Regions from separate parts of the Lysinibacillus sp. FSL R7-0073 genome, predicted to be linked through region 2. Evidence: a T-box and tRNA genes for the amino acid it is inferred to sense, from the RefSeq annotation. Region 2 holds a T-box; the other holds one or more tRNA genes.
The links. The T-box of region 2 lies ahead of tyrS (tyrosine--tRNA ligase). A T-box ahead of a tRNA ligase gene usually reads a tRNA of that ligase, here a tRNA-Tyr.
Positions count from the first base shown of each region.

Region 1: it encodes a tRNA-Tyr, which carries the amino acid that the T-box ahead of tyrS (tyrosine--tRNA ligase) is inferred to sense. The anticodon was not compared.

Region 1 covers NZ_JBBPAS010000001.1:4,553,240-4,560,523, forward strand. The annotation lists gene MKY88_RS22900 (CdaR family protein) at 1-157, opposite strand, end outside; gene cdaA (diadenylate cyclase CdaA) at 150-986, opposite strand; gene MKY88_RS22910 (anti-sigma factor family protein) at 1,136-1,762, opposite strand; gene sigW (RNA polymerase sigma factor SigW) at 1,776-2,339, opposite strand; gene rocF (arginase) at 2,473-3,378, opposite strand; tRNA gene MKY88_RS22925 (tRNA-Lys) at 3,564-3,636, opposite strand; tRNA gene MKY88_RS22930 (tRNA-Gln) at 3,649-3,723, opposite strand; tRNA gene MKY88_RS22935 (tRNA-Tyr) at 3,738-3,821, opposite strand; tRNA gene MKY88_RS22940 (tRNA-Val) at 3,840-3,915, opposite strand; tRNA gene MKY88_RS22945 (tRNA-Glu) at 3,988-4,062, opposite strand; tRNA gene MKY88_RS22950 (tRNA-Asn) at 4,174-4,250, opposite strand; gene mbcS (acyl-CoA synthetase MbcS) at 4,517-6,094, shown strand; rRNA gene rrf (5S ribosomal RNA) at 6,204-6,319, opposite strand; rRNA gene MKY88_RS22965 (23S ribosomal RNA) at 6,432-7,284, opposite strand, start outside.
Region 2 covers NZ_JBBPAS010000001.1:3,094,839-3,102,122, reverse strand. The annotation lists gene MKY88_RS15420 (hypothetical protein) at 1-85, opposite strand, end outside; gene MKY88_RS15415 (hypothetical protein) at 89-541, opposite strand; gene rpmG (50S ribosomal protein L33) at 692-841, shown strand; gene MKY88_RS15405 (5-formyltetrahydrofolate cyclo-ligase) at 927-1,520, shown strand; gene MKY88_RS15400 (YqgQ family protein) at 1,513-1,722, shown strand; gene MKY88_RS15395 (LTA synthase family protein) at 2,002-3,897, shown strand; T-box leader at 4,026-4,266, shown strand; gene tyrS (tyrosine--tRNA ligase) at 4,396-5,610, shown strand; gene MKY88_RS15385 (DUF2759 domain-containing protein) at 5,678-5,857, opposite strand; gene MKY88_RS15380 (MBL fold metallo-hydrolase) at 6,027-6,671, shown strand; gene MKY88_RS15375 (DUF2626 family protein) at 6,729-6,971, opposite strand; gene MKY88_RS15370 (helix-turn-helix transcriptional regulator) at 7,089-7,284, opposite strand, start outside.

The sequences.
Region 1 (7,284 bases), 1.5 Mb from region 2:
AAACATCTACTGGCACATCACGAATAATATCAGTCTGTTCAGTAGTGGTTGTTGTATTGATTGGAGATAGCTCGGTACGAACTGAGAAAAAAAGCAAAAATGCTAAAAATAGCGCGATGATTCTTAATACCCAAGGGCTATCCATCATTTTATCCATTCTTTTTCCCCCTCCAAGTTAACTTAGAGGCTGCATTTGACTCTTGTGCTGATCCGAACCACATTTTTCGTAATAGTGTCTCGAACTCCTCTAGAGAAAGATTACGATGGAGATTACCATTCAACGTAATACTAATAGCGCCTGTTTCTTCTGAGACAACGATTGTAATCGCATCCGTAACTTCACTTAAGCCAAGTGCAGCACGGTGGCGTGTCCCTAACTCTTTTGAAATAAATGGACTTTCAGATAGAGGTAAATAACAAGCTGCCGCTGTAACTTTATCTCTTTGCATAATAACCGCCCCATCATGTAGTGGCGTATTCGGTATAAAGATATTAATTAGCAATTCTGAAGAAATTTCAGCATTTAGACCTATACCTGTTTCAATATATTCGTTAAGACCTGTTTCTTTTTCAATTGAAATTAACGCACCTATTCGACGTTTAGCCATATAACTTACAGATTTTTTCATAGCCTCTATAAGCCTTGTTTGCTCCTCGTCTTCTTGACTAGACGATCGTTGGAAAAGTTTCCCTCTGCCAATTTGTTCTAAGCCTCGTCTGATTTCAGGCTGGAAAATAATAATAATAGCCAAGAAACCAAATTCAATGACCTGCTGTAACATCCAGCCTAACGTTTGTAACCCTAAAAGGTCTGTTGCAATTCGTGCAATAATAATGACGAAAATTCCCTTAAGTAATTGGACAGCCTTCGTACCTTTAATGAGGGTTAAGACCTTATAAACGACGTACCAAACTAGCAGTATATCGATGAAGTTAATAACAATATTCACAGGCGTTAAATCTGTGAAATGTTCAATAATTTGCACGTGGCATCCCCCACTTTTCATTACGAATCCATACACATTCAAGTATAGCACATTCTTATCAAATGTAACTTTTTTCAAATAAAAAGTCTACTCAGAAGAGTAGACCTTTCAGCCTCTCACGTGCACTATTTTTTAGGACGTATAGAGTGTTATTTAGTTTCTTCCTTTTCATCAAATGTAATGGCTGTCTTTACAGAATTTTTAATCGTATACCATAACCATTCAAATACTTCGTCAATTTCTTCAATTCTCCCTGAAACTACCGCTGAAGATGCCATATATTGCCCGTTTATGACTGTGACGTTTCCATCAACTTCTCCTTCAACAACCAAATCGCCATTTTTCACAACAATATCGCCCTTTACAACTTCTCCTGCAGGTACGATAACCGTTTGACCATCTACAACTAAATTGGGCTGCTTGGTCACAGAGAAATGCTGGTCATCCATAAAGCTACCGAGCAAGGTAGCACTCATAAATAAACAAAATACTGCCGCTGCCACAAAAAATGGATGTCGGCGTATCCATTTTTGTATGCCTACTCGACTTTTTGGTTTTGGTAAACGAGCCATTACTGCTGCTTCAAAATCCGGAGGCGCTGTAATATGGGAAGCACTCTTCACAAAGGCGATTGTTTCACTCAATTCATGCATCAACTGTTTACAATCATTACATGTATGCAAGTGTTGCTTTAACTCTTGCTCATGCTCACGACTAATGTCACCGTCTAAATAATCATGCATATAATCAATTATATGCTCTGGACAAGTATTCATGACGCTCCCCCTCCTACAGATTGTTTAACTGCTTACGTAATGCCTCACGTCCGCGGTGAATTCTCGTTTTCACCGTTCCAAGCGGCATATCTAAAATCTCGCTAATCTCTTGCAACGATAACTCTTCTATATATTTCAATACTATAACCGAACGGTATTTATCCGGCAAACGTCCAATTTCGTATTGAATGCGATCTTGCAGCTCCATTTGCTCTAACTGCTCCTCTGGTAGCTGGTCGTCTGCTGCGATTTGTGAATACATATCAAGCCCTTCTGTACCAGCTACTTCTGCATCTAAATAATAATCCGGTTTCTTTTTCCGAATACGATCTATACAGAGGTTTGTCGCTATGCGATAAAGCCACGTCGAAAACTTTCTTTTCTGATCAAAAGTATGCAAATTCATATATGCCCGAACAAAAGCTTCCTGAGCAATATCTTCAGATTCTTGTTTGTTACCTAACATTCGATAGCATACTTGGTACAGTTTGTGCTGATAGAGACTCACAATATCGGCAAATGCGTTTTGATCGCCTTTAAGCACTTGTTTTATTCTCTTATTTACTAACGCATCCATTGTGTTGACTTCTCCACCTTTACAACTGTCTTATACTATACGACCCACCGATAAGAAAAGTTTCGTTTTATTTCAATTATAGCAAAAGATTTTTATGCAATGTGGCTACAGGCAATTTTTTGAAAATTTTTCTTTAAACTAAAGTTTCTCCAAATAATGATCCCATTAAAGCAACAGCTACATTTGCTGTTGTATTTTTCTCGTCTAATATCGGATTAACTTCTACAAACTCTGCTGAAGTTAACATTCCTGATTCTTGTAACATTTCCATCGCTAAATGACTTTCTCGATACGTAATTCCGCCTGGCACTGGTGTTCCAACCCCTGGTGTATAAAGAGGGTCAAGTCCATCTAAATCAAGCGATAGGTGTAATCCATCAACATTGCGCTCTTTTAAATAGGCAAGTGCATCTTCCATAACACGCGTCATGCCAAGTCGGTCAATTTCATGCATAGTGTACACTTTAATTCCTTGTTCACGAATCAAATCACGCTCACCTGGATCTACAGAACGAGCTCCGATAATAATAACGTTTTCTGGCTTAATTTTGGGCACATTATTACGAATTTGAACTAAACGTTCATGCCCAAGCCCAATACTAACTGCTAAAGGCATTCCATGTATGTTGCCTGAAGGTGTAGTTTCAGGTGTATTTAAATCTGCATGTGCATCATACCAAATAACACCTAGATTTTTATAATGTTCTCCTAATCCTGCAAGTGTCCCAATAGCAATACTATGGTCTCCACCAAATACAAGTGGGAATTTTTTTTGTTCGACTACATCATGTACGCTATTAGCTAAAGCCGTACTAACTTCTACTACTTCCTCTAAATTCAATAACTTTTCATCTACTGCCGCGTTTGCATGCTTTTGACTAACACGAATATCCCCTTGATCTTGTACCTCGTGTCCAATACTTGCTAAACGTTCAACAACGCCTGCATAACGAATAGCACTTGGTCCCATATCTACACCTCGGCGTGTTTGTCCGTAATCTGTTGGTACTCCAATAATAGAAATATTAAGTTTATTCATGTTTTTATACCCCCTAAAAGTTATAAGACTATTGTAAAGCCTACTTACTACTTGGCTCAACTCAACATAAATGTGCATATTTATTCAATTGCAAATAGCATAAAAAAATCTCCTACTGTTTTCAGTAAGAGATTAGTTATCTGTATTTATTATATCACTTTTGAATATATTTTATTCTATAAAAGTGAGCCATGAAGGACTCGAACCTTCGACCCTCTGATTAAAAGTCAGATGCTCTACCAACTGAGCTAATGGCTCATAAAAGAAAAATGGCTGGGGTACTAGGATTCGAACCTAGGCATGACGGAATCAAAATCCGTTGCCTTACCGCTTGGCTATACCCCAATCATTTATAAAACTGGTGGAGGGGGACGGATTCGAACCGCCGAACCCTAAGGAGCGGATTTACAGTCCGCCGCGTTTAGCCACTTCGCTACCCCTCCGAAATAACACAAGAATAATGGTGGAGGATGACGGGCTCGAACCGCCGACCCTCTGCTTGTAAGGCAGATGCTCTCCCAGCTGAGCTAATCCTCCATAGAAACAGGTGTGTTATATCACAGTTTATTTTCTTCTTAAAGCCTGTACATCATGATGATGTATTTTAAATGGTGACCCCTACGGGATTCGAACCCGTGTTACCGCCGTGAAAGGGCGGTGTCTTAACCACTTGACCAAGGGGCCAAACTTATGTCTTAAACAAGACAAGAATTATAATAACACTATTTCTACATTCTTGCAACACTTTTCTACATTTTTTTATGTATAAAACCATCTTAAAAATGAGCAAAAAAATGGCTCCGAAGGCAGGACTCGAACCTGCGACAACCTGATTAACAGTCAGGTGCTACTACCAACTGAGCTACTTCGGAACAATACTATTCAAATCGATCTTAGATGACCTCTTAAGTACATTTATTATTATAGCAAGCATTCGAAATAATGCAACACATTTGTGTAAAATATTATATTTTTTTGTCGAGGCCTTCTTAAATATTACTTAGAAACCATAATAGTTCTCTATTAAATCTAAAATTTCTATTTTGTGTATTAAATATTCTTGCTGTATATTATTGCAATTGTTAAAATAAAAATAGTTTTATGAATTTTCTATCATTTTAGGGGGAGGAATGTTCAAATGGTAATAGAGGATTTAATTGCACCGGATGTTTATAACATCACAGAGGAATTAGAAAAGTTTTCGCAAGATAGTGAACGCCAAGCCATACGTTGGTTAAATACACAAGAAGAGAGACAAACCGTTACTTACGTAGAACTTGTTCAAAAAATGAATCAATACGCTAATGCCTTTACGAAGAAAGGGCTTCAAAAAGGAGATCGTGTATTAGTTATTATTCCTCGTCTACCAGAGGCCTATTTTGTTTTCCTAGGCTGTTTAAAAGCGGGTATTGTTCCTATTTCCTGTTCAGAAATGTTACGCGCAAGTGATTTAGAGTATCGTATGGAGCATTCTTCTGCTAGTGCTGTTATCGCATATGAAGTATTCACTAATGAAGTAGACAAAATTTCGCCTTCTGTAGATGCTTTAAAAAACAAAATGGTCATCGGAACAGCTACAGGAGATTGGTCTTCTTTAAATGAATTGGCTAGCTCTCAGCCAAATACATTTACTGCTGTTGCTACTAAACGTGATGACATGGCATTCCTTTCTTATACTTCTGGAACAACAGGCAAGCCTAAAGGTGTCGTTCATTCTCATGGCTGGGGCTACGCGCATATTCGAACAGCGGCTGCACAGTGGCTTTGTGTACGTGAAGGAGACTTAGTATGGGCAACTGCAGCTCCAGGCTGGCAAAAATGGATTTGGAGTCCGTTCCTCTCTACCATTATGTTGGGAGCAACTGCCTTTGTTTATCATGGTGGGTTTGATGCAAAAACATATCTTCAGCTGTTGCAGAATGAAAAAGTTAATGTTCTTTGCTGCACACCAACTGAATATCGTATTATGGCGAAACTTGAGAATTTAAATGACTATAATCTATCATCTCTTCGTAGCGCTGTCTCTGCTGGTGAGCCATTAAATAGACCGGTCATTGAAACATTTAAGAATCAATTTGGTCTAAAAGTCCGCGATGGTTATGGTCAAACTGAAAATACATTACTCATTGGTACTTTGGAAAATACGGAGCTACGACCTGGTTCCATGGGTGTCCCAACTCCAGGTAATATTGTCCGTATTATCGACAATGAAGGCAATGAGGCACCTGTTGGCGAGGTTGGCGATATCGCCATACACAAATCATCACCAGCCTTGTTTAAAGAGTATTATCGTGAGCCTGAGCGCACACAAGCGGCATTCCGAGGTGAATGGTACATTACAGGTGATCAAGCAAAATGTGATGAAGATGGTTACTTCTGGTTTGAAGGTCGGGGCGACGATATTATTATCTCATCTGGTTACACTATTGGCCCATTTGAAGTGGAAGATGCCTTAAACAAACATGATGCTGTACAAGAGTGTGCCGTTGTCGCTGCTCCAGATGAAATTAGAGGGCATATTGTCAAAGCCTACGTAATCTTACGGGATGGCTATAAGGGACACAATGAAGAAGAACTAATCAAGGAGCTACAGGAGCATGTAAAAGCACTGACAGCGCCTTATAAATATCCTCGTAGTATTGTCTTTATCGATGAGTTACCAAAAACAACATCTGGGAAAATTCGTCGTATCGAACTACGAGCAGCAACTGTTTAAAATAGTAAGGAGGCATTTCGTTGAATGAAATGCCTCCTTTTTTATCTACTTTTTGGAATTTTAGACAGAAAAAAAGCCACTACTGAGTGTATCAGTAGCGACTTTTTGCGCCTAGCGACGTCCTACTCTCACAGGGGGAAGCCCCCAACTACCATCGGCGCTAAAGAGCTTAACTTCCGTGTTCGGTATGGGAACGGGTGTGACCTCTTTGCCATCATCACTAGACTATGGTCGACCTTCCATACACGGCGTATTGCTGTGTCTAGAAGCTCTCTTTTTTGAAAGAATTGTTCTTTCAAAACTGGATAAACGGTTCATTGAATGCTTCAAACTTTTTTTGGTTAAGTCCTCGATCGATTAGTATTCGTCAGCTCCATGTGTCACCACACTTCCACCTCGAACCTATCTACCTCATCGTCTTTGAGGGATCTTACTTACTTGCGTAATGGGAAATCTCATCTTGAGGGGGGCTTCATGCTTAGATGCTTTCAGCACTTATCCCGTCCACACATAGCTACCCAGCGATGCCTTTGGCAAGACAACTGGTACACCAGCGGTGTGTCCATCCCGGTCCTCTCGTACTAAGGACAGCTCCTCTCAAATTTCCTACGCCCACGACGGATAGGGACCGAACTGTCTCACGACGTTCTGAACCCAGCTCGCGTACCGCTTTAATGGGCGAACAGCCCAACCCTTGGGACCGACTACAGCCCCAGGATGCGATGAGCCGACATCGAGGTGCCAAACCTCCCCGTCGATGTGGACTCTTGGGGGAGATAAGCCTGTTATCCCCGGGGTAGCTTTTATCCGTTGAGCGATGGCCCTTCCATGCGGAACCACCGGATCACTAAGCCCGTCTTTCGACCCTGCTCGACTTGTAGGTCTCGCAGTCAAGCTCCCTTGTGCCTTTACACTCTACGAATGATTTCCAACCATTCTGAGGGAACCTTTGGGCGCCTCCGTTACCTTTTAGGAGGCGACCGCCCCAGTCAAACTGTCCGCCTGACACTGTCTCCTGCCCCGCTAAGGGGCATGGGTTAGAATTTCAATACAACCAGGGTAGTATCCCACCGACGCCTCCTTCGAAGCTGGCGCTCCGAGATCTCTGGCTCCTACCTATCCTGTACAAGTTGTACCAAAATTCAATATCAGGCTACAGTAAAGCTCCACGGGGTCTTTCCGTCCTGTCG
Region 2 (7,284 bases):
TCACATCGAAGCGGCTTGCAAGAGCAAGTATGGCCCCGACTAGGAAAATGGCTAGACCAAATGAGCGGATGGAAGACTTGTTCATAAATTAACGACCCCCGTTTGCAATCACTTGACGAACTTGTTCTTCTGTTAAATTTGAGCGGATACTAATATCTCCTACAGAAAGTCCTTGTTTATTCAATTCGAGCACCTGACTTACGATAATTTGATGAATCGGCTTTGCTTGTGATGGATTAGGCGCTATTTTTGAAGCTTGTGCTGCTTGTTGGACAGCTTGCATGACTTGTTGAACTTTAGGATTTTGTACGCTAGGATTAGGTGTTGTTTTTGATTTTACTTGAAACTCTGGTTCTAATAGTAGCTCTTCCTCTACAATTTTTAAACGGCGCTTTAAATTATTCGTTTCTTGGAATATGGAGATAGATAATTCTTCGACATCTTTCTCGACTTTTTTCGAGCTATTTTTGAAAAAGAACGATACTATAATCAAAAGAATCCCGAAACTCATTAGTATGATGGATAAATCCAATAGTTTCACCTCGTTGTAGTATGTAATTATAAGATATTTTACCATATGCAAACTTAATATGAAATGAAGGTAGATTTTTTTTCAGTTTGTGTTATAATAGGTTAGTCGTATAAATCATGCTCAAATTTAAATTCTTGATATAGAGTGGGAGGGTTAATGATGCGCGTAAACATTACTTTAGCTTGCACAGATTGCGGCGAACGTAACTACATTTCTAAAAAGAACAAGCGTAACAATCCAGAGCGTCTTGAACTTAAAAAATATTGCTCTCGCGAGAAGAAATACACTCTTCACCGTGAAACTAAGTAATCGCTCATTAAGCCAAAACCACAAGTGGTTTTGGCTTTCTACATTTTATGAATGATTAAGGTTTTACTATATAGGAGGTAGCCTGATGGATAAAACAACATTACGAAACAAGGTACGAGAAACACTTGCGATAATGAATGAAGAAGTTTATATCAGACAATCTAAAGCTGTAGTGCAAAGGGTGCAACAGGAACCATATATAATAGAAGCAAATACTATCGGCATTACCATTTCGAATCAGCCAGAAGTCGACACAATTCTTTTAATTGAAGAACTATGGCAGCTTGGGAAAAAGGTCGCTGTGCCAAAGTGCCACCCCAAAACAAGAGAAATGACATTTTACGCCATTGAATCATTTGCTCAGCTTGAAACAGTATATATGCATTTGCGTGAGCCTATTCCCGAAAGATGTGAGTTAGTTGACGCAAATGAGATGGATATCATCTTAGTACCTGGGGTTGTTTTTGATCGGTTAGGCTATCGAATAGGGTATGGCGGTGGTTATTATGATCGCTATATATTAAACTATAAAAAGGGTAAATTGATGTCATTACTTTTTGACGAGCAGATCGTTAATCGTGTTCCTACTGAAGAACATGATTGCCCTGTAGACATCATAGTGACACCGACAGAACGTATTGACTGTCTAGCACATCGAGGAGCGAACGAAAATGGATAAAATGTTAGATATTTATGAACTCTTGAAAACTTATGGTACTTATATTTATACACGGGACCCTATTGGCGATTTGATGTTAATGGAGGATGAAATAAAAGAGCTCTATAAAGCGAATGTACTAGACATAAAAGATTACCAAATGGCATTATTACTAATTCGACAAGAAACAACAAGACTTCGTATGGAAGAGAATAAAAAGTAATGTTTGAAATATAATGTAATGGGGTATTGTAAACTTAATGTAACATGTATGTAATATTCTTAAAAACAGTGGGTTTCCGCTGTTTTTATGTTTTTACGAAACTTTTTACAATGTAAAACGTATATATAGATATCTGGTGCATATACGAGCGAGGAGAGTAAAATTTCCAAAAGATATGTGTTGATTATCTGTAAAAAATGGATTAAGATATATTTTGTTTCCGTAACAAAATGTAAAAAATTATTATTTTTTTGTAAGGAAGTAGGGAGGATGTTAGGAATGAGATCAATAAAGTGGCCTAAACATTCATTTATGATACTAGCAATTATAGCAACTTGGATCAAAACGGTCATTGTTTACCACACGAGCTTTGAGATGAAAATTGAAAATGCAATGCAACAATTTATTTTGTTTATTAACCCATTAAGTTTCTTGCTATTTACGTATGGTTTAGCACTTTTCTTTAAATCAGCAAAAGCTAGAAATCGTTATTTAATTACAGTCAGCATTATTTTATCAATAGTCCTATATGGAAATGTAGCGTTCTATCGTTTCTATAATGACTTTATTACCCTACCAGTATTATTCCAAACAAGTAATTTTAGTGACTTAGGAACATCAGTAGCAGCAATAATAGAGCCATGGGATGTCTTGTATTTTGTTGATGTACTTATTTTAATCTTAGCGAATAAATTTATACCAAAAATGAAAAATTCGTTTAAAGTTAATGTGGAATTCCGCCGTGCATTTTTTGTGCTGGCAATCGCTATGTCATTCTTAAACTTAGGTTTAGCTGAAACAGAGCGTCCACAATTATTAACACGTAGTTTTGACCGTGAATTACTTGTAAAAAACATTGGTACGTACAATTACCATTTGTATGATATTTATATTCAAACAAAATCATCTGCCCAACGTGCGTTAGCGGACGGTAGTGAATTAGTTGAAGTAAACAACTATGTTCGCTCTAATCAGGCAGCAGTTAACCCAGAAATGTTTGGAAAATATAAAGGTCGCAACTTAATTGTTGTGTCTATGGAGTCTTTACAAAACTTTGTCATTAACAATGACATGAATGGTCATGAAGTTACGCCATTCTTAAACTCTTTAACAAAAGATAAAGATACGTATTATTTCAGTAACTTCTATCACCAAACAGGTTTAGGAAAAACATCTGACTCTGAGTTTATCGTAGAAAATTCATTGTTTGGTTTAGGACGTGGAGCAGTATTCTTCACGCATGGTGGAAATACGTATAACTCAATGGCAGAACGCCTTGGGGAAAATGGATACTTTACAAATGTCATGCACCCAAATAATAAATCGTTCTGGAACCGTGACATCATGTATCAATCTTTAAAAATTAATAAGTTCTACGATATCGATTCTTATACAGTAGAAGAAGGGCAAGCTGTGAACTGGGGAATGAAAGATACTCCATTCTTAGAGCAATCTGCAGCATTAATGAAAGATATGCCACAACCATTCTACTCAAGACTTATTACGTTAACGAACCACTATCCATTTACATTGGATCCGGAAGATATTATGATTCCTGAATATGACTCAAACTCAGGAACATTAAATCGCTACTTCCAAACAGTACGCTATATGGATGAAGCCTTAAAAGATTTCTTCCAACAATTGAAAGATCAAGGTGTTTATGATAATTCTATTATCGTTATGTATGGTGACCACTACGGTATATCAGAAAACCATAATAAAGCAATGGCACAATATTTAGGAAAAGAACAAATAACACCATTTGATAATGCATTGTTACAGGAAGTACCTTTATTCATCCATATTCCAGGATCTGACGATGGTAAAGAGATGACTGAAATGGCTGGACAAATGGATTTACGTCCAACAATTTTACACCTGCTTGGTATTGAAACGTCAAAAGATATGCAAATGGGTGCGGATTTATTCTCTCCAGAACATGAAAACTTTGTAGTGTTCCGTGACGGACGCTTTATCACAGATAAATATGTGTATGCGGGAGAAGCTTGCTATGATAAATCAACAGGTGAAGAAATAGAAGTGGAGCCATGTCAGCCATACGCTGATCGTGCAACTATGGAACTTGAAAATTCTGACGCCATCATCAATGGAGACCTTCTTCGTTTCTATGATGAAAAGACAGGTAATTTAAAACAAGAATCCGTTAAGTAAACAAAGAGAGATCTCGCCATGAGATCTCTCTTTTACTTTGCACAATTGACAAATTTGTTGAAGTGATTATAATTAGTGTAAATATCTGCATAACGAAGATTTGTTTTTCACATTTCGGAGTATAAGAGTTAAAGGCATGGAAAAGAACAAGTAGCTTTAATAAAACTGACAGAGAGTAGCCGGTAGCTGAGAGGCGCAAGGGATATTAAAGTGAATACATCTTGGAGCTGCGTACCGAAATTTTAGTAGGCTACGACGGGTTTGCATCCGTAATCATTGCAATAGTATCGCTGCGGCTGTACTAATGGAGGAGTGCTATTTGAGTAGCTCTCGAAAAAAGGTGGTACCACGTTCATGAACGTCCTTAGGATTTAATCCTAAGGGCGTTTTTTGCATCTGGACGTTCTTATTGCCAAATTAGGGGCGACAGCAGTCCTGTCAGAAACTCTTATAGATCTTGCAATATTAACTTTTTAATATTACAAGGAGATGTTTTGTATGTTTTTAACACCAAAGGAGCAGTTAGCTATTATTAAAAAGGGTGCAGACAAAATTGTTGATGAACCCGAGTTACTAAAAAAATTGGAGCACTCATTTCAAGAGCAAAAGCCTTTAACAATTAAATTGGGGCTCGATCCATCCGCACCAGATATTCATTTAGGGCATGCAGTCGTGTTGCGAAAAATTAAACAGCTGCAAGATTTAGGGCATCATGCAGTCATTGTCATTGGCGATTTTACGGGTCGTATTGGTGATCCTACCGGAAAGTCTAAGGGACGTGTAGCGTTAAGTGATGAAATGGTGAAGGAAAATGCCAAAACGTATTGTGAGCAAATTTTTAAAGTGTTAGATGAAGAGAAAACGATTGTCCGTTTCAATAGTGAGTGGTTAGCAAAATTAACGTTTGAAGAAGTCATCCAGCTGGCAGCCACTACATCTGTTGCCCGTATTTTGGAGCGTGAAGACTTCCAAAAGCGGTACCACCACCAAATTCCAATTGGCGTACATGAATTTTTCTACCCCCTCATGCAGGCGTATGATTCTGTAGAATTAAAAGCTGACATCGAATTAGGGGGGACCGATCAAACGTTTAATATTCTCATGGGACGCACCTTACAAAGGCATCGAGGGCTAGAAAAACAAATTGCTATTTTTATGCCATTACTTGAAGGATTAGATGGCATTGAAAAAATGAGTAAAAGCTTGGGGAATTATATTGGTGTCAATGAAGCACCTGAAGTTATGTTTAAAAAAATTATGGAAATACCAGATTCGCTCATTATTAAATATTTTGAATTAGCGACAGATGAGCATCCACTTCAAGTGCAAGCCATTCAAGAAAGGCTGCAAAATGGAGAGAACCCACGTGATTTAAAATTACAATTAGCAGAAATAGTGACAGCTTTATATCATGGTCATGCTGCTACGATGGATGCAAAATCTTATTTTGAAGCTGCTTTCCAAAAGAAAGTTATTCCTGATAATATTCCTGTATTGCTACTTGAAATTGATAAAGAAAGAATAGCGGATATCATTCCACAATTAATTTCTATCCAATTTATTCAGAGTAAAAGTGATTTTTTAAGGCTAATTAAACAAAATGGGGTTTCATTGAATGGAGAAAAAATTGCTGTGGATGATCTATCTCAAGTATTAATGAATGAGGATGTCCTGCAAATTGGTAAGAAGAGATTTCTAAAATTAAATAAGTAAAATGGGAGGATGTCCAAGAAAAAAAGAGCAATCTCTAATAGAGACTGCTCTTTTTTCTGTCTAAATTTTAGTGTAATTTTGGTGGATACCCGCTATGAACGATTGTCATGATGACAAACCATCCAAAAACGACAGCACTTAATAAGTTGAAAACAACGCTTAAAAGGTTCTTTTCTTTAATTGCTTGGAATGTACCAACTACAGCTAAAATCGCTACTAGACCAAAAATAACCATTAATAAGTTCATTAAAAATAGACACTCCTTTCGACATCAGAAAATGAATGTCGTAAACAATATTCCTCCTTAATTGTAATCGTTCTACCTGTTTTTGTCGAGAACTATTATAGCGCAAACTATGAACATTTATCGTCAAATTGTGGCAAAGCCTGTATAATAGAAAAATGAGGTGATATCTATGATGAACGTACGTAGTTTTTCTCTTGGTCCAGTCCAAACGAATTGCTATATCGTATCGAATAAAGACAAGGAATGTATCGTATTTGATCCAGGTGAAGAAGCGGAGCGTCTTATTAAAACAATTCGAAGCAATGGTTTAAAACCGTTAGCCATTTTTTTAACGCATGCACATTTTGACCATATTGGTGCGGTGGATGCCGTAAGGGAAACATTTAATGTACCTGTGTGGATCCATGAAAAAGAGGTTAGCTGGCTAGGAGATCCAGAAAAGAATGGCTCTAGTAAATATGCTGCATTACCAGATTATAGGGTAGCTACACCAGATCAAAACACTATCATTAAAAAAGAGCAACAATTTGAAATGAGCAACTTTGTGTTTCAAGCTGTATTTACACCAGGACATTCACCTGGTAGCATTTCTTATGTATTTGAAAATGACGGCTTTGCGATTGTGGGAGACACATTATTTGAACAGGGTGTAGGACGGACAGATTTAATTGGTGGGTCCTCCAAAATATTATTAGCATCTATTCATGACAAATTATTATCATTACCTGAGGATACAATCATATATCCGGGTCATGGAAATTATACAACTGTCAGTGCAGAAATGGAAACAAACCCGTTTTTAAATGGATTTTAAAATACCATGCGTTAAAAAAAGCGTATCTCGTTAATGAGATACGCTTTTTTAGTTGTATTAATGACCGCCACCAGGTACGTGAATGAATGTTGTATAGTACGTGAAGCCAGCGAAGAATACAGTTAAATATGCTCCGAAAATGTACATGTACATACGTTCTGAAAGGTTTAAGAAGCCTAATAATAAGAATAAACCTGTATTACCTAAGAATAATAGCGATACCTCGTTCATACCACCAAGGTAGAACATAACGGCAAAAATACCTGTCCAGAATGCCATAACTTTATACATATTATCCATGAAATTTCCCCTCCTTTTGCCCACGACACAATAATCTCTTACTCATTATAAATGATAGGAAAGGTGTCTGTAAACTGGAACTTCTCAGTCTTTGTGACAAACAAATGGATTTTTTAACTAGCTATCGATTTCTGTCACGTTTATTTCATATTTACATAAATCGCAATTATGTATCATACTCTCAATTTGCACAAATTCATTGTTTGAATATAACGCATCTAGCTGCCCTTTTAAATAGGATTCATGTAATGAGCAGACAATATCCGAATGTGTTGTAAGTTGCTCTTGGAATGGACAATTAAAAATGGAGAAT